DNA from 3 places in the Nocardia sp. CY15 genome. Region 3 is predicted to be linked to each of the others. Evidence: riboswitches for the same ligand, from Rfam matches in the RefSeq annotation. Region 3 holds a riboswitch; each other region holds the start of a gene.
The links. A riboswitch is a leader RNA that binds a small molecule or an ion and turns the genes downstream of it on or off. The one in region 3 is predicted to bind cobalamin.

Region 1 (7,624 bases), on a different contig from region 3:
GCACAGGTGGGTGTGGATCTGCGTCGCGTCGGACACCCCGGAGGTCGCCAGCCGGAACGACCGCACCGACCACTCCAGGTACGCGGCCTGATCGGCCGCGCGCAGCGGAAGCAGCTCACGCAGCGCCGGTTCGTCGACCTGGATGATCCGGATGCCCGCCTGTTCCAGATCCACGGTCTCGTCCCGGATCGCCAGCGCGACCTGCCTGGCGGACTCGCCGAGCGGCTGGTCGTCGCGTACGAACGACCACGCCAGAATCGTCACCGGGCCGGTCAGCATGCCTTTCACCGGCTTGTCGGTGCGCGACTGCGCGTAACCGATCCACTCGACGGTCATCGGCTCGCGCCGCGCGACGTCTCCGAACAGGATCGGCGGCCGCACGCAGCGCGTCCCATAGGACTGCACCCACCCGTGTTCGGTCGCCGCGAACCCGTCGAGTTGCTCGGCGAAGTACTGCACCATGTCGTTGCGCTCCGGCTCGCCGTGCACCAGCACGTCGAGTCCCAGCTCCTCTTGTAGCGCGATGACGTCGGCGATCTCGGCGCGCATCCGGCGCGCGTACTCGGCCTGGTCGATCTCGCCCTTCCGTAGCGCGGCTCGTACCTGTCGGATAGCCGAGGTCTGCGGGTAGGAACCGATCGTCGTGGTCGGCAGCGCGGGCAGCCGCAAACGGTCCCGTTGCAGTTCCCGGCGTTGTTCGGCGGGAGCGCGGCGGGTGGCGTCCGGCCCGAGCGCGGCCAGCCTGGCGCGCACCCGCGGATCGTGCAGCCGTGAATCCGACCTCCGCGAGGCCAGCGCCGCACGCGCCGCGGCCAAGTCGGCCGCGATCGCCTCCGTGCCTTCGTTCAGTCCCGTCGCGAGCAGGCGCACTTCGGTCACTTTCTCCGCCCCGAACGCCAGCCAGGACCGTAGCCGCTCGTCCAAGCGTGTCTCCGCCGCCAGGGTGTAGGGCACGTGCAGCAACGAACACGAGCTCGAGACCGCTACGTGCGCGGCCGAGCCCAGCAACGTACCGAGGGTGGCCAGGGCGCGGTCGAGATCGGTGCGCCACACGTTGCGACCGTCCACGACCCCCGCGACGACCAGCTTGCCCGCCAGCGCGGGCACGGACGCCACCGCGGAGACGTCGGTCCCGGCGGTGAAGTCGAGGGCTACTCCTTCTATACCGGTGCCCGCCAGCGCGGTGAGCGCGGCATCCGGCTGCCCGAAATAGGTCGCCACCAGGATCGCCGGACGATCGGTGGCATCGGCGAGTTCGTCGTAGGTGATCTGCACCAGGCCGATCTCCTCCGCCGTGAGGTCGGTGACCAGCACCGGCTCGTCGATCTGCACCCACTCAGCACCGGCGACGGCCAGTCTGCGCAGCAGTTCCCGATACAGCGGCAGCAGCTCGATGAGCCGCGCGAGGGCGGGTCCGCCGGTCGCTTTGGCCAGCTTCAGGAAGGTGATCGGGCCGATCACCACCGGCCGCGCGGGCACGCCGAGCTCGAGCGATTCCCGCACTTCCGCCAGCAGCTTGTCCGGGTGCAGCGAGAACGCGGTCTGCGGACCGATCTCCGGAACCAAGTAGTGATAGTTGGTGTCGAACCACTTGGTCATCTCCAGCGGCTCGACAGTGTCGGTGCCGCGCGCGGCGGCGAAGTAGCGTTCCAGCGGGTCCGCGATCCCGGCGACCCGTGCGGGCAGCGCGCCGAGCAGGACGGCGGTGTCGAGCATCTGGTCGTAGTAGGAAAACGTGCCGACCGGGATCGAGTCCAGTCTCGCGGATCGCAATCCGGTGAGCTGGGCCTGCCGCAGGTCGCGCGCTACGGCGTGCAACTGTCCGGCGTCGATCCCACCTGCCCAATAGGCTTCGGTGGCCCGCTTGAGCTCACGCCGGGGCCCCACTCGCGGTAGCCCGAGAACCGTTGCGGTGAACGGCTTTTGCTGTGCAACAGTCACGATGTTTCTCCATTGCCGAGGACGAGAAGCCATCGCCGTACGGGCAGGCGGAGACCTGCGACATGCCGGTGATATCCCGGCGAGGAGCCCGACACGTCAGCTGGTGATCCGCACGCCCAATCCACGAGGCGGTGGCCGCCGGGTACGGCGTACCCGGCACGGCTGGCAGGTCTTCGGACTCGCGGGCACCGGCCGGGGAACCGGCATACGCCGGGGTGCTCCCCGATGGCCGACCTACTGGCCGTCGCTTCCCGAGTCGCGAAGCCTTCCGGCTCCGCTGAACTCAGTGCCTGGTGACGGCGGTCGTTCCTGCATACCGCTGCGGGACAGTCCCGGATTCCCACCGGGTTCCCTCTCACCCGCCGTGACGTCGCCGCCCGGGCGGGCTCGACTCCGTCGCGCGACGTCGGGGCTCCATCTCGTCGCACTGCGGTGAACCAGCTGCCCCCTCAGCATAGGACGCGGCGGGCCCGAGCGGGGCGACCGGCCCGCGACAGAGCGCCGATGGCCGGGACATCAGCGGCTCGGGCACGAGGTGGACGCTGCGACCCCGAACCTTCACCACCGCCCCCCGAGCCGGAAGTCGGCGTTCGGACAGCACACCGGTTGCCGGCGCGCCGCCCATGTGTCGGCGCGATGAACGCAACTTCGCAACGGTGTTAGTCGGCGTTGTGAAGAGGTTTACGAAGGGGGATTGCGTGTCGGTGCGGTTCACGCAGCCGGGTACCTTAGTTCAATGTTCTCGAAAGTCTTGGTTGCCAACCGTGGCGAGATCGCCATTCGAGCCTTCCGCGCGGCTTACGAACTCGGCATCGGGACGGTCGCCGTGTTCCCCCACGAGGACCGCAATTCGGTCCACCGGTTGAAGGCGGCGGAGTCGTACCAGATCGGGGAGCCCGGCCATCCGGTGCGGGCTTACCTGTCGATCGAGGCGATCATCGCGGCGGCCAAGTCGGCGGGGGCGGACGCGATCTATCCGGGCTACGGGTTCCTGTCGGAGAACCCGGACCTGGCGGCGGCCTGCGCCCGCGAGGGCATCACCTTCATCGGCCCGTCGGCCGAGGTGCTGGAGCTGGCGGGGAACAAGGCGCGCGCCATCGAGGCCGCCAAGGCCGCAGGCCTGCCGGTGCTGCGCTCGAGCGCGCCCTCGTCGGACGTGGAGGAGTTGCTGGCCGCGTCGCGGGAGCTGGAGTATCCGATCTTCGTCAAGGCGGTCGCGGGCGGCGGCGGGCGCGGCATGCGCCGGGTCGCCGCTCCCGAGCAGCTGCGCGAGTCGATCGAGGCGGCGTCGCGGGAGGCGGAGTCGGCGTTCGGTGACCCGACGGTATTCCTGGAGCAGGCGGTGGTGAACCCACGCCATATCGAGGTGCAGATCCTCGCCGACCAGCACGGCAACGTCATGCACCTGTTCGAGCGGGACTGTTCGGTGCAGCGCAGGCATCAGAAGGTGATCGAGCTCGCGCCTGCCCCGAATCTGGATCCCGCGCTGCGGGAACGGATCTGCGACGACGCGGTCGCCTTCGCCCGGCAGATCGGTTACTCGTGCGCGGGCACTGTGGAATTCCTGCTGGACGAGCGCGGCAACCACGTCTTCATCGAGATGAACCCGCGAATCCAGGTGGAGCACACGGTCACCGAGGAGATCACCGATGTGGACCTGGTGCAGTCGCAGCTGCGCATCGCCGCGGGGGAGACGCTCGAGCAATTGGGTCTGAGCCAGGACGCGGTGACGATCCGGGGCGCGGCATTGCAGTGCCGGATCACCACCGAGGACCCGGCCAACGGCTTCCGTCCCGACACCGGGCGCATCACCGCCTATCGCACGCCGGGTGGCGCGGGTATCCGCCTCGACGGCGGCGCGAACCTGGGTGCGGAGATCGGAGCCTACTTCGACTCCATGCTGGTCAAGCTCACCTGCCGTGGCCGCGACTTCGGTGCGGCGGTGGCGCGGGCGAGCCGGGCACTGGCGGAATTCCGCATCCGCGGTGTGGCGACCAACATTCCCTTCCTGCTCGCGGTACTGGACGATCCCGACTTCAAGGCGGGCCGGGTCACCACCTCGTTCATCGACGAGCGCCCGCAGCTGCTGACGCTGCGCCGGTCCGCCGACCGCGGCACCAAGATCCTCGACTACCTGGCGGATGTCACCGTGAACAAGCCGCACGGTGAGCGGCCGACCACGATGTATCCGCACGAAAAGCTGCCCGGGATCGATCTGAGCGTACCGCCGCCGGACGGCTCCCGGCAGCGGCTGCTGCGGCTGGGACCGGAGGGTTTCGCTCGGGCTTTGCGTGAGCAGAAGGCGGTCGGCGTCACCGACACCACGTTCCGGGACGCGCACCAGTCGCTGCTGGCCACTCGCGTGCGCACCAACGGCCTGCTGGGTGTGGCGGGGCATGTGGCGCGGCTGACCCCGGAGTTGTTGTCGGTGGAGTGCTGGGGTGGGGCGACCTACGACGTGGGGTTGCGGTTCCTGTACGAGGATCCATGGGAGCGGTTGGCGGCGTTGCGGGAGGCGATCCCCAACATCTGCCTGCAGATGCTGCTGCGTGGCCGTAACACCGTCGGTTACACCCCGTACCCGGAGGCGGTGACCCGAGCGTTCGTGTCCGAGGCGACCGCGACGGGTATCGATATCTTCCGCATCTTCGACGCCCTCAACAACGTCGACCAGATGCGCCCGGCCATCGACGCGGTGCGCGAAACGGGCACCGCCGTCGCCGAAGTGGCGATCAGCTACACCGGGGACCTGTCGAATCCGGACGAATCGCTCTACACCCTGGACTACTACCTGAAACTGGCCGAGCAGATCGTCGACGCGGGCGCGCACGTGCTGGCGATCAAGGACATGGCCGGACTGTTGCGCGCTCCCGCCGCGACCACACTGGTTACCGCGTTGCGCCGCAATTTCGATCTGCCGGTGCACGTGCACACCCACGACACCCCGGGCGGGCAGCTGGCCACCTACCTGGCCGCCTGGCAGGCCGGCGCCGACGCGGTCGACGGCGCGAGCGCCGCGATGGCGGGCACCACCAGCCAGCCCGCGCTGTCGGCGATCGTCGCCGCGGCAGCGCACAGCGAGTACGACACCGGGTTGAACCTGCAGAACGTCTGCGATCTGGAACCGTACTGGGAAGCGCTGCGGAAGGTGTACGCGCCGTTCGAGTCCGGGCTGCCCGCGCCTACCGGCCGGGTCTACACCCATGAGATCCCCGGCGGGCAGTTGTCCAACCTGCGTCAGCAGGCCATCGCGCTCGGCTTGGGTGACCGGTTCGAGGAGGTCGAGGCGAAATACGCCGCAGCCGACCGGCTGCTGGGCCGCTTGGTGAAGGTCACCCCGTCCTCGAAGGTCGTCGGCGACCTGGCGTTGGCGCTGGTCGGCACCGATGTTTCGGTCGAGGACTTCGCCGCCGACCCCGGCCGCTTCGACATCCCGGACTCGGTGATCGGGTTCCTGCGCGGTGAACTCGGCACTCCTGCCGGTGGCTGGCCCGAGCCGTTCCGCAGCAAGGCGCTCGCCGGGCGCGGCGCGGCCAAACCCGAAACCCCGTTGACCCCGGCGGACGAGAAGGGGTTGGCCGGTAGCTCCGAAGAGCGGCGCGCGACGTTGAACCGGCTGCTGTTCCCCGGCCCCACCGCCGAATTCCTCGCCCACCGCGAGAAGTACGGCGACACCTCCGGCTTGTCGGCCAATCAGTTCTTCTACGGCCTGCGCCGCGGCGAGGAACACCGGGTGCAACTGGAGAAGGGCGTCACCCTGCTCATCGGCCTGGAAGCCATCTCCGAACCCGACGAGCGCGGCATGCGCACGGTGATGTGCATCCTCAACGGGCAGCTGCGTCCGGTCTCGGTGCGCGACCGGTCCATCGCCAGCGAGATCCCGGCCGCCGAGAAAGCCGACAAGACCAACCCGGGCCACATCGCCGCGCCGTTCGCCGGTGTCGTGACACTCGCTGTGTCCGAAGGTGATTCGGTCGCCGCGGGCGACACCATCGGCACCATCGAAGCCATGAAGATGGAAGCCGCGATCACCGCGCCCCGCGCGGGCACCGTCGGCCGGGTCGCCATCGGCGCCGTGCAACAGGTCGAAGGCGGCGACCTGCTCATCGAGCTGGCGGTACGGGAGTCGTCCGCCGGATGACGCGGATCGTCGCGGGTACGGCGGGCGGGCGGCGCCTTCGAGTGCCGCCGTCCGGCACCCGACCGACCTCCGACCGAGTACGGGAGGCGCTGTTCAGCGCGTTGGACGCCCGGCTGGACTTCGCGGGCGCGCGCGTCCTGGACCTGTACGCGGGGTCCGGCGCGCTCGGGCTGGAGGCGCTCTCGCGTGGCGCCGAGCACGCGTTGCTCGTCGAGTCCGACCGCAAGGCGGCCGCCGTGGTGCGCGGCAACATCGCCGACCTGGGGCTGCCCGGCGCCGAACTGCGGGTCGCGACGGTGGCCAGTGTGCTGCGGCTGGGCGGGGCGGGCGGCTTCGACGTCGTGTTCTCCGACCCGCCCTACGCGGTGGACGACGCTGCCGTGCTGGCCGACCTGCACGCACTGACCGAGCACCGTTGGCTGCGTCCGGGGGCGTTGGTCGTGCTGGAGCGTTCGTCGCGCTCGCCCGAAACGGCTTGGCCCGCAGGCTTCCTCCCGGCCAAGTCGCGCCGGTACGGCGAAACCCGGATCGATCTCGCGGAGTTCGATCCGGACGGGTAGGCGCGGTCCGGCCCTGCGTGCCGCGCGGGGCTCGCCCTGCTAGCGTCGGCTCATGGCAGGAGCACTGTGCCCCGGATCGTTCGACCCCGTGACCTACGGACACCTCGACGTCTTCACCCGGGCAGCGGCCCAGTTCGACGAGGTCGTCATCACCGTCATGATCAACCCGAAGAAGCAGGGCATGTTCACCGTCGAGGAGCGCATGGAGATGCTGCGCGAGTCGACCGCGCACCTCGGCAACGTCCGGGTGGAGTCATGGCAGGGGTTGACGGTCGACTTCGCGCGGGAGCAGGGCATCACCGCGATCGTGAAGGGCCTGCGCGACGCGGGCGATTTCGGCTACGAACTGCAGATGGCGCAGATGAACAAGAAGCTCTCCGGCGTGGACACCTTCTTCATCGCCACCAATCCGTCTTTCAGCTTCCTGTCCAGCTCCCTGGTCAAGGAGGTCGCCGCGTACGGGGGCGACGTCAGCGACATGCTGCCCCCGTCGGTGCACAAGCGCCTGGTCGACCGGCTGGCCGAGCGCAAGAGCTGATACCCGGCGCTAAGGCGAGAGCCCGCGCCGGACCCTAGAACACCAGGCCGCGCAGGGCGAGGAAGCGCATGCCACCCACGGCCGCGGTGATCGCCAGGACGGCGGCGGCCTGGGCGGTGTCCCCGAGGCCGGGCGCCCACACGCCCAGCGAGGCCAGCGCCGCGGTGGTGATGCCCAGACCGACCAGCGCGAGTCCGCCGCCTTCCCACTGTGCGGTGAACCAGCCGACGCGGCCCGCGGCGTGGAAGGTGAGCACTCGACGGCGGGTTGTCCACACCTCCGGCTTCCTCGTCCGCGGTCGGGCATGGCCGCGGTTGGTGCTGAAGATCTTGATCCGACCTTCCAGAAAAATGTAACACGAAGCGGAGAGGCGGTCTCCACTTGACTTGTGTGGCGTGCGAGACACTGGCACGACACACCGGAAAGTGACTCGGCACGAGCCGT
Region 2 (7,624 bases), on a different contig from region 3:
TCCGAAAAAGCTCGGCATACGACGGGCTGGCGCTGAGCACCGACGAGTCGAAAATCGCGGTCGTTCAAGCCGAGTTGCCGATCGAAGTGCTCTCGAGTAAGGGCGCCTCCAACCAACCCTGGGGGATGCGGCAGATGCCCCTGCCCGAGACGACGACCGCGCTGGGCGCGCTCCGCGTGATCAAAGGATACGACCATGTGCGGATAGTGCGGCCCGACGGCAAGGTACAGAACTGGCGCGACGAGAAGGCGGGCACTGTGCTCGCCGTGCACCCCGCGGGCAAGGAGATTCTCGCCGATTTCCTCGGGCCGGGAACCCGTGCGATCCTGATCACCGAGACCGGAAAAATCGGCGACGCCGACAACTTCTGCGCCGTGCGACCTGCGAAGTACGTTCCGGCTCCGGGTTTCCAGACATCCAAGAAGTCGGCCCGACAGGCGCTGCTGGTAGCCGCGGGGCCACGTGGCACGATCGACTGCCACAGCGGAAAACTCGTGGACGCGATCCCGCCCGACCGAGTCGTCGACTACGGCATCGACGACGACCGCGGCCGCATCCTCTGGCGCGACGAAGCAGGACGACTGCAGATCACCGGATGGGACGGCGATTCCTCCGACGTCCGCACCACGCCCGCACCCGTGGAGGTCAGCAGGCCGGGCGCGCGCGTCTCGGTGTCGGACTCGCTGATCGCGGGAATCGCCGAAGGCGAGGGGCTGCTGCGCATCTACCGGTCCGCCTCCGGCGGCTGGCAACAGCAGACGACTATTCCCGTGACAGTGCAACGTATCGTCGGCCTCGCCCTGGCCGATCACGGCACCCTCGCAGTCGTGGTGGCCGAGGATTCGACCTTCGAGATCTTCGACATCGCGACCGGTCGCCGCCTCATGACCAGTCGCCAATCAATAGACACCACCATGCATCCGCAAAGAATCGCGCTGTACGAATCGGATGGCTTCATCACCATCCTGCTGTATCGAAAGGATGAGTTGACTTCGCAGCGCGCCGTCGAGATCCCGATCACGGTTCCGCTGCTGATCGACCAGCTGTGTACCGCGTACTCGGCGCCTGCTTGCTCCGGTGCTGGAGGGTGAGGATGAACTCCGACATAGACGTCTTCCTGTCCTACGCGCGCAAGGCAGATGAGGACATCGCTCCCGCACTGCAACAAGGCCTGGAGACGCCCGGCCAAACCATGGAGCAGCGCCCCGCGGGTATTCCGCGACCGTACCGAGCCCTCCGCCCGCACTATCTGACCAGCTTTCGCCGACCTCGTGAGTCTTGTTCGCGCCACCGCAACGGGCGTCAGTCGCGGTATATCGCTACGTGAGCGCCGGCGGCGGTTCCGATGCTGAAAGGACCTGCACACGCGGCCGCGCCATGACCTGATGGACTGAACGAACCGCTCCATGAGCCGCTGTAAGGACCGAAGGCCATCAACGGGAAGGCATTCGGCACACCGTGCAAGCCGAAGCAGTCGACGATCAGGGCGTACTCCCTGCCGGCCGGGGCGTCGTGATCATGACATGTCGCCGTCGCACTGGTCAGCTCCCGCGTGATGACGCAGTCCTGTGGCGCGGCCTGAGCCGTCCCGGAACCGGCTACCGCCGCAACGCCCAGACCCAGCACCGCGGCGGCCGCAACTCGTGCGGTGGCGACTATCGGTCTTCTCATTCGAATCCCTCTCGGTGGAGATCGCTCCAAGCGTGGTCCGGCGACTTTCGGTTTCCTGCACGAGGTTGTTACGACGGACCGACTCGCCGACTACCGCGATCAGGGCCGGACCGGTCGCAGCGCAGGATGTGGGTCCAGACCGTTGCCCGGCGGACGGGCAACGGGACGTTGCGGGTCGGTTGCCTTGCCTGCCGACGAGTAGCGTTGACTCGCAGACGATTTCGATGACAAGTTGCCTCCGTGGAGGGATGATGGAGTCTCGTTGGATAGACAGATCATCCGGTGAGATCCGGGTCCAGGGAGGGTTTCTGTCGTGGGCAAAGTCAGCACCAAAGGGGAATGGACGCGTGTCAGCGTCGACGAGACACAGTTCGAAGGTCTGAGAAAACCTGGCGTCGCATCCAGCAGCGGCATCAGATCCAGCATCAGGTGGGGCAGCGCGCAGGACAGCGAGAAGAGCGGTTATGACTTCACGGGTCTCACCGACGTCGATGCCCGCCTGGACGGCAAGGATTTCAATCTCGGCATCTTCGCGCACTACAACCGCCGAATCCACCTCGAGCACACGCAGTTCCGGGTGTACCTGAAGGTCACGGTGGACTTCCAGGACGAGGGGTTCGACCACACCTTCACACTGCGTTTCCGCCATAACGAGACGGCCAACCAGCCTGGCGACGTGTCCGACGTGGTCAAACTGCCCGTAGTCCACGAGAACGACATCGTGTACATCGACGACACCGAATACAAGGTGTCGATCACGGGTTTCTTGGATCAGACCGGGCAGGTGATCCCGCAGTTCCAGAATCCCGAGGGCAGAACCAAAAGAGTCTGGCTCGTTGCCCGGTTCGAGCCGACGGATGAGCCGGGCTCCTGACCCCAGCACCGATCCCGCCGACGCAGGACCTCACCGCCGTGCGGCGAAAACAGGCACGGCGGTCCGGCTCAGCAGGGGCTACGAGCGCGTGAACCGGCCCGCCATTCTCGCGCGCAGCGACCGGACACGGGTAGCCGAGCACCCGACCGGAGTTCGGATGCACAGCCCAGCGCCCGCGGCGCGCGCTCCGGGCCGGTAATCGAGGCGACGGCGTCCCGCGGGCGGCTCGAATGCTACTGTGACCGAGCGCTGGTTGCCGCTCGTCCCCCGGACGGGCGGCTCGTAAGAGGGAATCCGGTGGGAATCCGGAGCTGCCCCGCAGCGGTATGTGGAAACGACCGCGGTCATCAGCACTGGGCTCCGAGCCCGGGAAGCGACCGCCAGTAGGCGAGGCCGAAGGTTCCGGTGTCACGTCCACGAGCCCGAAGACCTGCCCGCGTGGCCGAGCCGATGGCGCGGCCTTCTGTCGACTCCGAGGGAGCGGTTGACGAGGTATGGGTCCTGTGGTGCTCGCCTGCCCGCGCACATCCGATTTCGAGACGGTGTGGGTAGAGCTGGACCGATGAGAAGTGTCGAGAGGCGCCGGCTGTCGGTCGCCGTGCTGGTCCCCAGCCTGATCACGGCGCTGGCAGTGGCCTGCGTGCTCGCTCTGGCGCTGGGCGCGGCTCATATCCCCTGGCGTGACACGGTCTGGTTCCTCTGGGCCGAACTCACCGGCGGGACGGTGGTCGCCGCCGACGTCGCCAACTATCGGATCGTCGTCGATTCCCGGCTGCCCCGCGTACTCTTGGCGGCCCTGGTCGGAGCCGGTCTCGGCGGGGTCGGACTGCTCGTACAGGCTATGGTCCGCAACGCGCTCGCCGACCCATACGTCCTCGGGATCTCCTCGGGTGCGTCGGTGGGCGCTACCGCAGTCGTACTCTTCGGGGTCTTCGGCGCGCTCGGTATCTACGCGCTGTCGACCGCCGCCTTCGCCGGGGCGCTGGGCGCCACGGTGCTCGTCTATCTGATGGCGCGTTCGGCCTCTGGGCTGGTGCCGCTGCGCCTGGTGCTCACCGGTACCGCCATCGGCTACGGCTTCTCCGCGGCGACGACGGTGCTGGTATTCCTTGCCCCGCACGGGGATGCCGCCCGTTCCGTGATGTTCTGGCTGCTCGGGAGTCTGGCCGGGACAACCTGGCGAATGGTGCCACTGGTCGCCGGGGTTGCGGCGATCGGACTGGCGGTCATCGCCGTGTACGCGCGACACCTCGACGCACTGTCGATGGGAGACGAGGTCGGCGCCGCTCTCGGGATGAACGCCTCCCGGTTCCGGCTGCTCCTGTTCGTCGTCTCCGCCGCGATGACGGGATGTTTCGTTGCGGTTTGCGGGGCGATCGGCTTCGTCGGACTGGTGGTTCCGCATATCGCCAGACTGCTGGTGGGCGCCGGCCACCGGCGCCTCACCATCGTGACACCGCTACTGGGCGCCGTGTTCCTGGTGACCGCGGACCTGTTGGCGCGGACACTCTTACCACCGCAGGAGTTACCCCTGGGCGCGATCACCGCGGCGGTGGGGGTTCCCGTGTTCGTTCTGTTGATGCGACGCCGCGGCGCACTGGTGGAGCACGGCTGATGCGGGTCGACTACGAGAATGTCACGGTCGAGTTCGACGGCACGACGGTCGTCGAGGCGGTGACCTTGGCCGCCGCGCCAGGAGAGTTCATCGGCATCGTGGGCCCGAACGGCAGCGGTAAGTCCACCCTGCTGCGTTGCCTCTACCGCGCACTGTCGCCGACGACGGGACGAGTCCTGGTCGGCAGTACGGATATCGCGGCGATCAGCATGCGCGAGAACGCCCGTCAGGTAGCGGCGCTCACCCAGGATACGACTACTCCGTTCGACTTCACCGCCGCCGAGGTCGTCGCCACCGGACGACTACCGCATACCGCGCTGCTGCGGGGCACGCACCGACGCGACCGGGGGATCTGTTCCGCGGCGATGGCGACGGCCGATATCGGGCATCTCGCGTCGCGCGGATTCCTGTCGCTGTCGGGCGGTGAGCGCCAGCGTGTTCTGATCGCGCGGGCGCTTGCCCAGCAGCCGCGCGTTCTGGTCCTGGACGAGCCGACCAATCACCTCGATGTCCATCACCAGTACAGCGTTCTGTCCGCGGCGCGAGATCTGGGCATCACCGTGGTGGCGGCGCTGCACGACCTCAATCTGGCCGCCCAGCACTGCGACCGGATCTTCGTCCTGCACGCGGGCCGGCTCGTGTGTTCGGGCCCCCCGAACGAGGTGATCACCACCGAGGTGATCACCCGTTGGTTCTCGATCGGCGGCCATATCGTCAGCCACCCCCGGCTGGGCGTCCCGCAGATCATCTTCGACCAGAAGGAACGATAGATGAGGTCATCCCCGGTGATCACGGCAATTGCTGTCACGTGCGTACTCGTCACGGCAGCTTGCGGCGCCGAGGTGCAGCAGGCCCCGAGGAACGTGAGCGGTCAGTCGGTGACGGTCACCAACTGCGGCGCTCCGCTCACCGTCGACGGTGTCCCCGAGCGGGTGATCACCAACGACACGGGGATCACCGAGATGATGTTGGCCCTCGGTTTGGCCGATCGGCTGGTCGGCTACACCAGCTACCCCGGTAAGGAACGCGACATCGCCACCTCACCGTGGCAGGCCGACTTCGAACGCGTGCCGCCGCTCGGTGACGCCTTCACCCGCGAAGTCGTCCAGGCCGCCGCCCCCGATTTCGTCTTCGCCGGCTGGAACTACGGATTCAAGGAGTCCACGGGTATGACCCCGGAATGGGTGCGGTCGATCGGGGCGGTGCCGTACCAGTTGACCGAGGCATGCCGACAGCCCGGAACGAATCGCCGCGGGGTTATGGAACCGCTCGACGCCCTGTACACAGACCTGACCAACCTGGGCGAGATCTTCGATGTGCGCGAGAAGGCGGGCGAACTGGTCTCCCGATACCAGGAACAGGTCGCCGTAGCCGCCGACAGTGCACCGGCCGGACAGCAACCGGTCCGGGTCTTCCTGTTCGACAGCGCGACACCGGAACCGTTCACCTCGGGCCGTACCGCCGCACCGTCGCAGATCATCCGCGAAGCGGGTGGCGCCAATATCTTCGACGATTTGAACGATTCGTGGACCACGACCTCGTGGGAGGCCGCGGCACAGCGGGATCCGCAGGCGATCGTGATCGTCGACTACGGCGCGGGCCCGGAGAACTCGGTGCAAGCGAAGATCGAGCAATTGCGCGCCCATCCGCTGATGGCCGGAACAGCGGCTGTCCGCGAGAACAACATCATCGCGTTGCCCTACGCCGCGTTGGTCGAAAGTCCACGCAACCCCCAGGCCGTCGTCACAATAGCCGGGTTCCTCCGTTCCAAAGGATACTGAGCATCGCTGATCACTTGTACCCGGCAGCGGCGTACAGCTTTCCGGGCGGAATTCTCCGATCGGACGTGATGATCACGCCGCAACCGATGAACATCGTGCAGGTTGCGTCATCGAAACCGACCCTGCCGTCACCGCCGCTGGATTCGGCTGAGCCCTGATCACCTCGGTGCTGACCGAGATCGGGCCGGTCCACATCGAGGCACCCCGAGACACGAACTCGTCGTTCGATCCGGTGATGCCGCTGGGCGAGCGGTCGCCGCGAGAGGTGCCGGGCGCAGAGCATCCTTGATTAGCTAACTGCATGCTGTACTGGAGCAACGCCATAATGCAGACGGTGAAATCCCGCTGATCGGCAGAGACACACGGCAGAATGCGGCTATGCACACATTTGCTAGATTGTTGCAGGCCACTGTCGCCGGAGCGCTGGTCGTGGTAGCCGGTCATGGAGTCGCGCCCGCGCCTGCCGCGAGCGAGACCCATATTCAATTACCCTGGCCGACCCCTGAGCCGGAGGCAGTGCAGGCGTCGGGAGCAGCGCTGGCAGAGGGAATCACCGGCACGGTGCTGTGGTCGCGACAGCCGAACATCCCGGTCCCGATAGCCAGTATCACCAAGGTGATGACGGCACTGGTAGTGATCAACTCCGGCGACCTCGACCGGGGCATTACCGTGCCGCAGGAGATCATCGCCTACTGCACCAAGTACGACGGAAGCAACGCGGGCCTGGTCCCCGGTGAAGTGCTCACCGCGCGACAACTCCTGTACGCGATGCTGCTGCCGTCCGGCTGCGACGCCGCCTATACCCTTGCCGAGGCCTACGGGCCCGGCCAAGACGGCTTCCTCGCCAGAATGAACGACACCGCGCGTCACATGCGCTTGGCAGGGACACATTTCACCGACCCCAGCGGGCTGCCCGCCCCCACCGACCACTCCACCTACTCCACACCAGCGGACCTGGTGGCCCTCGGCCTGCGCGCGATGAGCACGCCAGTGTTCCGAGAGATCGTCGGGTCGAAGAGCTATCACCTGCCCGCAGGCCCGAACAACCGGGCACACCTCTGGCAGACCACGAATCTGCTGCTGCGCGACTATCCCGGCACCATCGGCATCAAAACCGGATACACCGACGCCGCGGGAACCTGCCTGCTGTTCGAAACGGTCAGGGCGGGAATACCGCTGATCGGTGTAGTCCTGCACAGCTCGCCCGACAGCGACGTCGCCGCCAAGAACGACGCCGAGCGCATGCTGAACTGGGCCTACGACCCGATCCTGAGCCTGCTGCCGATCGATTGACACCGAACGCGGCAGACCGGCCAACCGCACCGCACACCAGAATGATTCGCCGCGACAAATACGACCGGGTGGCGCCACGAGGGACCCGCACGCCACGAGCACCTGGGTGATCGAAATTCGCAATCAGATGTCACCCAGGTTCTCGATCTGAATCAACCCGAGGGTGTGCCTGGCCATGATCACCGCCTGGCGCGAGTCCGCGGTGTTCGAATCAGGCCAGATAGGCGGCGATGCCGTCGAGCAGCTTGCCGAGGCCGAACTCGAACACGCCCCCGGCGACGGCACGCGTACCAGGGTCGCCGCCTGCTCCTGCGGTCAGAATGGCCATCAGTGCCGGGTACCGCGCGGGCTGCCCGTAGCGCTGGACCATCTCCGGGTCGAGTATGGGGC
Region 3 (7,624 bases):
AGGGAATCGACACGGTTGGTGGGCATTGTCCGTCAACGATGTCGTTTCGCGGATCGGTCACGACGCTCGGCCGTCAGCGAGAACGGTTTCGGCGATTACGCGAAGGGCGTCAGTGATCTGTTCGCAGGTCAGGCCGCGCGAGCGTTGTTGCTGATAGACCTCGGCGGCCAGCGGCGCGAGGAGTGCGTCGACCATCGCGGCCGGCTCCCGAATCCCCGCTGCCGTCAACAGCGCTCGCACATGGGCATACCAGAATCCGTAGGCGCCGGTCGCGAAGCGCGCTCCGCCGATTTCCGCGCCCAGCACGAGATGCGCGTGCGCGTCGAGCAATTCGACCATCGCCGCGTAGAACGCGGCCAGCCTTCGCGCGGGAGGAGCTCCGGGCCCGAGCGGCGGCGGGCCGGAGAGCAGTCGCTCTTGCAGTGCCCGCTCATGCTCGTCGAGCAGGGCTACCGCGACCGACGTGGTATCCGGATAGCGCCGGTACAGGGTGCCCCTGCCGACGCCCGCGGCCTTCGCGATGTCGTCCATCGTCACCGCCCGTGGGTCCCGCGTGGCGAAGAGTTCCGCGGCGGCGGCGAGCACTTTGGCGCGGTTGCGTGCCGCGTCCGCGCGTTCGGGCGGGGCCGCCGACGGGTCCGGCCCGGTGGCGGCGAGCAGGTCGGATCGGGGTTCCATGCCCCGACTGTAGCGGACTGGGCAATAAGTGGACAACATGTCCACTTATATTCTATCGTCGATTTCGGATGATTCGGACAGCGTGTCCACTTACTCGGAGGTTGACCATGAGCACTCTGTTGCACCTCGACGCCAGCGCCCGGCGGCACTCGATCAGCCGGGAGTTGAGCGCCGCCTTCGCCGAGGCGTGGCGCGTACGCCATCCGGACAGCGACTACCGCTACCGCGACCTCGCGGCCGAGCCGGTGCCGTTCATCGGGGAGGCGTGGACGCAGCTGTGTGACGCGGTGCTCGCCTTGCCGAGCACGGACGCGCGTCGGATCGGTGAGTTGGTTCGTACCCCGCAGCAGGCCGCCGCGTGGGAGATCGTCGAGCCGCTGCTGGCGGAGTTGCTCTCGGCGGACGTGATCCTGATCGGAACCCCGATGTACAACTACTCGATCCCGGCCTCGCTCAAAGCATGGCTGGACCAGGTCACCTTTCCGCGAATGTCGCTGGAGCACCGAAGGTTCATCGTGACGAGCGCCCGTGGTGGCGCGTACTCGCCGGGCGCTCCCAAAGCGGCCTACGACTACCAGGAGCGCTTCCTGCGAGACTTCTTCGCAGGTCATTTCGCCGTCTCCGACACCGTGTTCGTACACGCGGAACTCGCCAATTCCCGCCAAGATCCGGTGCTTGCGAATCGGCGTGCCGAGCACGACGAGTCCTACGCCCGAGCGTTGGCGACCGTTCGGGATCTGGCCGGGGAGTACTGAGATGAACTGGGTAGTCCTCGCCGTCGCCGGTCTGGTGGAGATCGCTTGGTCGCAAAGCATCAAACCGACCGAGAACTTCACCAAACCGGTGCAGACCCTGATCTGCTTCGTTCTGGGGGCCGCCGCCGTGTACCTGCTGTCCCGGGCCATGCAGACGTTGCCGGTCGGCACCGCCTACGCGGTGTTCACCGGGATCGGCGCCCTCGGGGCGATCACCCTCGGTGTCCTCGTCCACAAGGATCCGCTCGGTGCGGGCCGCGTGCTGGCGCTCGCGTTGATCCTCGGCGGCATCGTGCTGGCCAGGCTCACCAATCCGGCGTGACGGCACGGATTCGCTTGGTGCGCCCGGGGTTTACCGGCGTGTGCGAGCGATGCGCCGACGCGCGAGTGATCGGCGAACCGGTAGGCCGGGGCGAGGCGGCCGGGGTAGGTTCGTGCTGAATCGTCAAACGATCATCGGCGAAAGGACCGTGATGCCCACACGTACCGCGCGTACTGCCTGGACCGGCACCCTGCAGGAGGGTTCGGGACAGGTCGAACTGGCCAGTTCGGGGGTCGGAAAGTACGACGTGTCGTTCCCCAAGCGTTCCGCGGAGGAGGCCGACGGCACCACCAGCCCGGAGGAGCTGATCGCGGCCGCGCACTCCTCCTGCTACGCGATGGCGCTCTCGGCGCAGATCGGCAATGCCGGTGGCACCCCGGAAAGCTTGGACGTCACGGCCGACGTGACGCTCGGCCCCGACCCGGCGGGCGGCTTCCGGATCACCGGGATCAAGTTGACCGTCCGCGGTCGCGTCTCCGGCATCGACGCCGACGCCTTCCAAGCCGCCGCCGAGGCCGCAAAGGCGGGGTGCCCGATCAGCAAGGCACTGGCCGGGGTCGACCACATCACCCTCGACGCCGCTCTCGACTAGTTCTCGCACCACCGCTTCGTGCCCCGCGCCTTCGGTCGGAGGAGCGGGGCACGAACGCGTGAGGGGAGTCAGCGCTTGCGGAAGTAGCGGCGGGCCGGGCGGGTGTAGAGGGCGGGTACGGCGATCAGCACCGCGATGACGTGGACGCTGCGGAGACTCGCGAGCGGCACGGACGCCGGTGACGCGTCCCGGAAGAGGTCGCGCAGTTCGTTGGCGGACATGGCCGCGGCAAGCGGTTCGACGATCAGTGACAACAGGCCGAATACGCCGATGCCGACGGCGATCAGCAGGCGGGCCCAGCGGTCGCCGCGGGTCATGCGCACCGCCACGACCAGCACCAGAAGGTAGATCGCCGTGCGCACCGCCAGTCCGGCGGCAATGGTCGTCCGGTCGGTTTCGGGGAAAGCGAGCGCGGCCCGCACGACGGCTTCGGCGATGCCCGCCGCCAAGGCGACCGCCAAGGCGGCGAACGCGACGCGAACGGGGCGCGGTGGCGCAGCGGGGTGGTCACGCGACGATGCGGGCCAGACGGAAAAGGCGGTGCCGGTCATGGGGCCGACACTGCCTCAGCGTTTCCGGACGCGAATCACTCCGCGGTAGCGACGGCTGCCCCTACGGCGGTATCGGTGCGCGTAGCGAACTCGGTGAGGGCCGCGAAGCCCAAGGCCAAGCAGGCCCACAGCGTCGCCGTCTCGGCCAGTGACGCCACCCGGAACTGCCACAGCAGGGTGGCCGGGAAGTCCGCGCCCACCTCGTTCACACCGGGAAGCAGGACATAGCCGAGCGCGGTCACCAGCACGAACGCCGCGACGCCGCCGATCAGCCGGAACGTGGGAAGTTGGGCGCGCAGCGCGGTGAACACCGCCACCGCCGTGCCGACCGCCACGATCCCCAGCAGCACCGCCGCCAGCCACAACAGGGTGCGCTCGTCGACGGTGTCCGGATCGCCCACCGCGGGCGGGTTCGCCGGGTACTTGAAGAACGGGACCGCGACGATCGCGGCCCATCCCGCCAGACCGAGCAGCAACGTGAGCCGCGGCCCGGACAGCGTGGTGTAGCGCCGCGCGAAATGTGCGACAGAGGCGAAGACGGCGCCGAGCGCGACCCCGGCCAGTCCGAGCGCGAGGAATTGGCCGAACTTCTGGCCGCCGCGGCTCACCAGCGGTTCTTCCTCGTCACCGTGGGAATGCCCGCCCGGGGATTCGGCATGCTCGCCGTGTGTGTGCCCGGCGGCGGAACCCGCTTCCTCGATGGCGATGGCGGCGTCGAGTTTTGGTTCGCCGACGAAGTAACCGACTGTCGCGGCCAGCAGTCCGGCGATGAGGCCGGCCAGCAGGCCACGAAGCAGCAGTGTTCGGAGCGAACCGATCAGTGGCACGGAAGCCCCAGCAGGTGGCGTCCGTCGTGCATCAGCTCGTGCAAATACATCCCGCTGCGCGAGATGAGGCCCTGGTCGAATCCGACCAGGTAGAGCGTGAGCAGTGCGAGAAGAACGACACCGACCGTGACGAGCACGGTGGCCAGGGAGTCGGTTGCCCGGCTGGGTGAATGCGCGATGGCCATTCGAGTCCTCCTTGGGATACGCGTCCCGTCGGGTGGTGGGCGCGACGGTGCCGGTGTCTGGCTTTCCGGCACCGGACTCGGTGCATGGAACACAGTGGCGCGACCGCTCCGGAATCTCACCGGAATTACCGCATCACCCTCGCGTTTGTCCTTCGAACTGTGACATCTCACCGACCTCGGCGTCAACAGTGTCCGGCACGGGCGTACCACGGTGCCGGGCGAGTCGCCGGGCAGGCGGACCTGCCCGGCACCGAGTATTCGGCTCAGTCCGCCGGATTCGCGTCCACGTCCAGCACGACCTCGAACTCGAGCAGGGACGCGCCCGTCGAGACCGGCTTCTGGCGCTCGCCCGCGTGCGCCTCGCGGGCGGGCCCGTCCCGCCAGGCCGCGAAGGACTCTTCCGAATCCCACTGGGTCACAACGAAGTACCGCTTCTCACCGGCGACCGGGCGCAGCAGCTGGAAGCCGAGGAAGCCGGGTGAGCCCTCGACCGCGTGCGCACGGTGGGCGAACCTCTTCTCCAGCTCGGGGCCGGCGCCCTCGGGAACCTCGATCGCGTTGATCTTCACAACAGCCATGCGTCCAAGCTAGCGGCTGACGCCCAGCAGATGCTCGGTGCCTCGTATTGTCGAACCGATGTTGCACGACGAAGGCGGAGCAGGCGCGCCGATCCTGCTGCTGCACGGACTGATGGGCAGCGCCCGCACTTGGCGCGATCACCTGGGCTGGCTGCGCGAATACGGTCACGTCTACACCTTCGACGCCGCCGGGCACGGCAGGGCGGCGCCTGCGGAACTGACGACCGAGGCATTCGTCGCCGACCTCGCCGCGGGCACCGCCGCGATCACCGAGCCGATGGTGGTGATCGGACATTCGATGGGCGCGCTGCACGGCTGGGTGTTCGCCGCGACGCACCCGGACCGGGTCCGGGCGCTGGTGATCGAGGACATCGCGCCGGATTTCACCGGACGCACCGCCGCCGGATGGGCGGCGATGATCGAGGCGTGGCCGCAGCCGTTTCCCGACGACGAGGCCGTGCTGGCCTTCTTCGGCCCGGTCGCCGGGCGGTACTTCCTGAACTCGTTCCAGCGCGGGCCGCGGGGATACCGGCTGCACGGTTCGGTCGCGACCTTCCGCGACATCTCCGAGGAGTGGGGTACGCGCGACTTCTGGCCGCAATGGCATGCGGTGCGAGTGCCCGCCTTGCTGCTGGAAGGCGAGCACAGCATCACTCCGCCGGGACAGATGCGGCAGATGGTCGCCGCGCATCCAGGCGCCGACTACGTCCTGGTCCTCGGCGCGGGACACCTCGTGCACGACGACCAACCGGAGTTCTACCGGGCCGAGGTCGAGCGGTTCCTGCGGCGCGTGCTCGGCGGCTAGGGGCGAAGCGACCGGCGACGAGTAGTTCGGCCGCGGGGCTGCGGCCGAACCGCTCGCGGGCGGTTCCAGCTCAGCTGTTCGCCACGGGGGTGCCGCCCTCGCCCGCCAAGGCGAACAAGCCGTCGGGCGTCTGTTCGATCAGGCCGTCCACCAGCAACGAGTCCAGCGCGCGGTCGCGCTGGCCCGGGTCGCGAGTCCAGGCCAGGTCCAGACGCATCCGCTCCACCGGTCCGGTGGCGTGGCGCAGGACGTCCAGCAGGCGACCGCGTGCTTGGCGGTCGGTGCCCTCGTATTTCTGGGTGCGGCGGACCACCTCGCTCACCGGTCTGCCAGCGGTGACCCACGCGCAGCTCAGCAGCGGGCAGCGCGAGCAATCGGGGGTGCGGGCGGTGCACACGGTCGCGCCCAGTTCCATCAGGGCCGCGGAGAACACGGCGGCGCGGTCGACCTGGAGCGGCAGCAGCGCTTCGGTTTCCGGCAGGTCCCGGGAGGACGGGTTGCCCGCTTCCGCGCGGCCGTGCACCGCCCTGGCAACCACACGGCGGACGTTGGTGTCCACCACCGGAACCCGTTGACCATAGGCGAAACAGGCGACGGCGCGCGCGGTGTAAGCGCCGATCCCCGGCAGACCGAGCAGCACGTCCACGTCGGCGGGCACTTCGTCACCGTGCTCGGCCGCCAGTACCGTGGCGCACTCGTGCAGCCGCAGCGCTCGACGCGGATAGCCCAGCTTGCCCCAGGCGCGCAGCACCTCGGCCTGTGCGGAGGCGGCCATCGCCGAGGGGACCGGCCAGCGCGCCACCCACTCCCGCCAGATCGGTTCGACCCGCACGACCGGGGTCTGCTGCAGCATGATCTCGCTCATCAGGATCTGCCACGCGGTGACGCCGGGCCGCCGCCACGGCAGATCACGCGCGGTCTCCCCGTACCAGTCCAGCAACGTGTCCGCGTCGATGCCCTTCGGCACGCCCTTCCGCACTGCCCTCACTATCCCTGTCCTACTGCCGCCAGGCGGTATTTGCCCACCTGTAACCAATCGAACTCGCTGGTAACGCAAGTGTTGTGCACAATGGTCGGTATGCCGGATTCCAACCCGATCAGTGCCTGGAAGTCCTTGCGTGAAGGCAACGAGCGTTTCGTCAGCGGTGCGCTGCTGCATCCTAGCCAGGGTGCCGCGCACCGGGCCAAGCTCGTCAGCGGCCAGCATCCGCAAGCGATCTTGTTCGGTTGCGGCGACTCCAGGGTCGCCGCCGAATTGATCTTCGACCAGGGCCTCGGCGACATGTTCGTGGTGCGCACCGCGGGCCATGTGGTCGACAGCTCGGTCCTCGGTTCGATCGAATACGGGGTGCAGGTGCTCAACGTGCCGCTCATCGTAGTGCTCGGGCACGACAGTTGCGGAGCCGTGAAGGCCACCATCGACGCGCTGGACGGCGGCGAGGTGCCGGGCGGGTTCATCCGCAGCGTGGTCGAGCGGGTCACGCCGTCCATTCTGATCGGACGACGCGAAGGCCTGTCCACCGTCGACGAGATCGAGGCCAGGCACGTCGTGGAGACCAGCCGCCTGCTCATGCAGCGGTCGATGATCATCTCCCAGGCGGTGGCGACCGGTGAGTGCGCCATCGCCTCCGTCACCTACAAGCTGGCCGAGGGCAAAGTGCAGTTGCACCGCGTCGTGGGCAACATCGGCGAGGAGGTCTGACCGGCGGCGCGCCCGCGATTCGCCCAGCGTGCCGGCGGAATGTACTCGTCGCTGCTGGGGGCGGGTGGCCGACACGCCGTGCCCCTGAGACGATGCGCCCGATTCTGCCCTTACCGTTGAGGCGTGCTGGAACCGAATGGACCGCTGCCACCGGAGATCTATTGGCGTCGCCGCGCGTTCGCCATCGGAGTTCTGGTGGTCGCGCTGGCGCTGGTGATCTGGGTCGTGCTCGCGGTCGCGCGCGGCGGTGACTCGCCCGGTGACACCAAGTCCGCCGGGTCCAGCTCGGTCGTGGCCAAGCCCGCCGACGCGGCGGCCAAGCCGTCGGGGGATTCCGGCGCGGCGAAGTCCTCCGCGGCGAGCACCAGCGCCGCAGCGGCGGGCCCTTGCCCGGACCAGTCGCTGGCGATCAAGGTGACCGTCGAGCAGCCCACCTACAAGACCGGTGAGCAGCCGGTGTTCGGCATCGTCATCACCAACATCTCGTCGGTGGCGTGCACCCGCGACATGGGCTCGGGTCTGCAACAGGTTTCGGTGCACACGCTCGACGGCCAGCGGCGCCTGTGGTCGAGCACCGACTGCTACCCCGACGGCCAGCCCGACGTCCGCACGATGAATCGCGGTGAGCA

Region 1: linked by a shared signal. The riboswitch ahead of metE (5-methyltetrahydropteroyltriglutamate--homocysteine S-methyltransferase) and the one ahead of GVY39_RS14815 (CbtB-domain containing protein) in region 3 are both predicted to bind cobalamin.
Region 2: linked by a shared signal. The riboswitch ahead of GVY39_RS20755 (iron ABC transporter permease) and the one ahead of GVY39_RS14815 (CbtB-domain containing protein) in region 3 are both predicted to bind cobalamin.

Annotation. Positions count from the first base shown of each region.
Region 1 is NZ_VUOT01000001.1:544,318-551,941, reverse strand. Features, by position in the region: gene metE (5-methyltetrahydropteroyltriglutamate--homocysteine S-methyltransferase) at 1-1,944, opposite strand, end outside; cobalamin riboswitch at 2,109-2,297, opposite strand; gene GVY39_RS02695 (pyruvate carboxylase) at 2,678-6,082, shown strand; gene rsmD (16S rRNA (guanine(966)-N(2))-methyltransferase RsmD) at 6,079-6,642, shown strand; gene coaD (pantetheine-phosphate adenylyltransferase) at 6,695-7,180, shown strand; partial or broken gene GVY39_RS02680 (GtrA family protein) at 7,215-7,439, opposite strand.
Region 2 is NZ_VUOT01000019.1:105,455-113,078, reverse strand. Features, by position in the region: gene GVY39_RS20765 (TIR domain-containing protein) at 1-1,091, shown strand, start outside; gene GVY39_RS20760 (choice-of-anchor K domain-containing protein) at 1,985-2,545, shown strand; cobalamin riboswitch at 2,779-2,998, shown strand; gene GVY39_RS20755 (iron ABC transporter permease) at 3,108-4,160, shown strand; gene GVY39_RS20750 (ABC transporter ATP-binding protein) at 4,160-4,930, shown strand; gene GVY39_RS20745 (ABC transporter substrate-binding protein) at 4,931-5,941, shown strand; gene GVY39_RS20740 (D-alanyl-D-alanine carboxypeptidase family protein) at 6,320-7,234, shown strand; gene GVY39_RS20735 (TetR/AcrR family transcriptional regulator) at 7,446-7,624, opposite strand, start outside.
Region 3 is NZ_VUOT01000010.1:108,375-115,998, reverse strand. Features, by position in the region: gene GVY39_RS14845 (TetR/AcrR family transcriptional regulator) at 58-678, opposite strand; gene GVY39_RS14840 (FMN-dependent NADH-azoreductase) at 786-1,433, shown strand; gene GVY39_RS14835 (multidrug efflux SMR transporter) at 1,435-1,755, shown strand; gene GVY39_RS14830 (OsmC family peroxiredoxin) at 1,907-2,347, shown strand; gene GVY39_RS14825 (hypothetical protein) at 2,416-2,898, opposite strand; gene GVY39_RS14820 (CbtA family protein) at 2,934-3,725, opposite strand; gene GVY39_RS14815 (CbtB-domain containing protein) at 3,716-3,910, opposite strand; cobalamin riboswitch at 3,941-4,093, opposite strand; gene mhuD (mycobilin-forming heme oxygenase MhuD) at 4,174-4,488, opposite strand; gene GVY39_RS14805 (alpha/beta fold hydrolase) at 4,547-5,293, shown strand; gene GVY39_RS14800 (A/G-specific adenine glycosylase) at 5,364-6,281, opposite strand; gene GVY39_RS14795 (carbonic anhydrase) at 6,372-6,995, shown strand; gene GVY39_RS14790 (hypothetical protein) at 7,119-7,624, shown strand, end outside.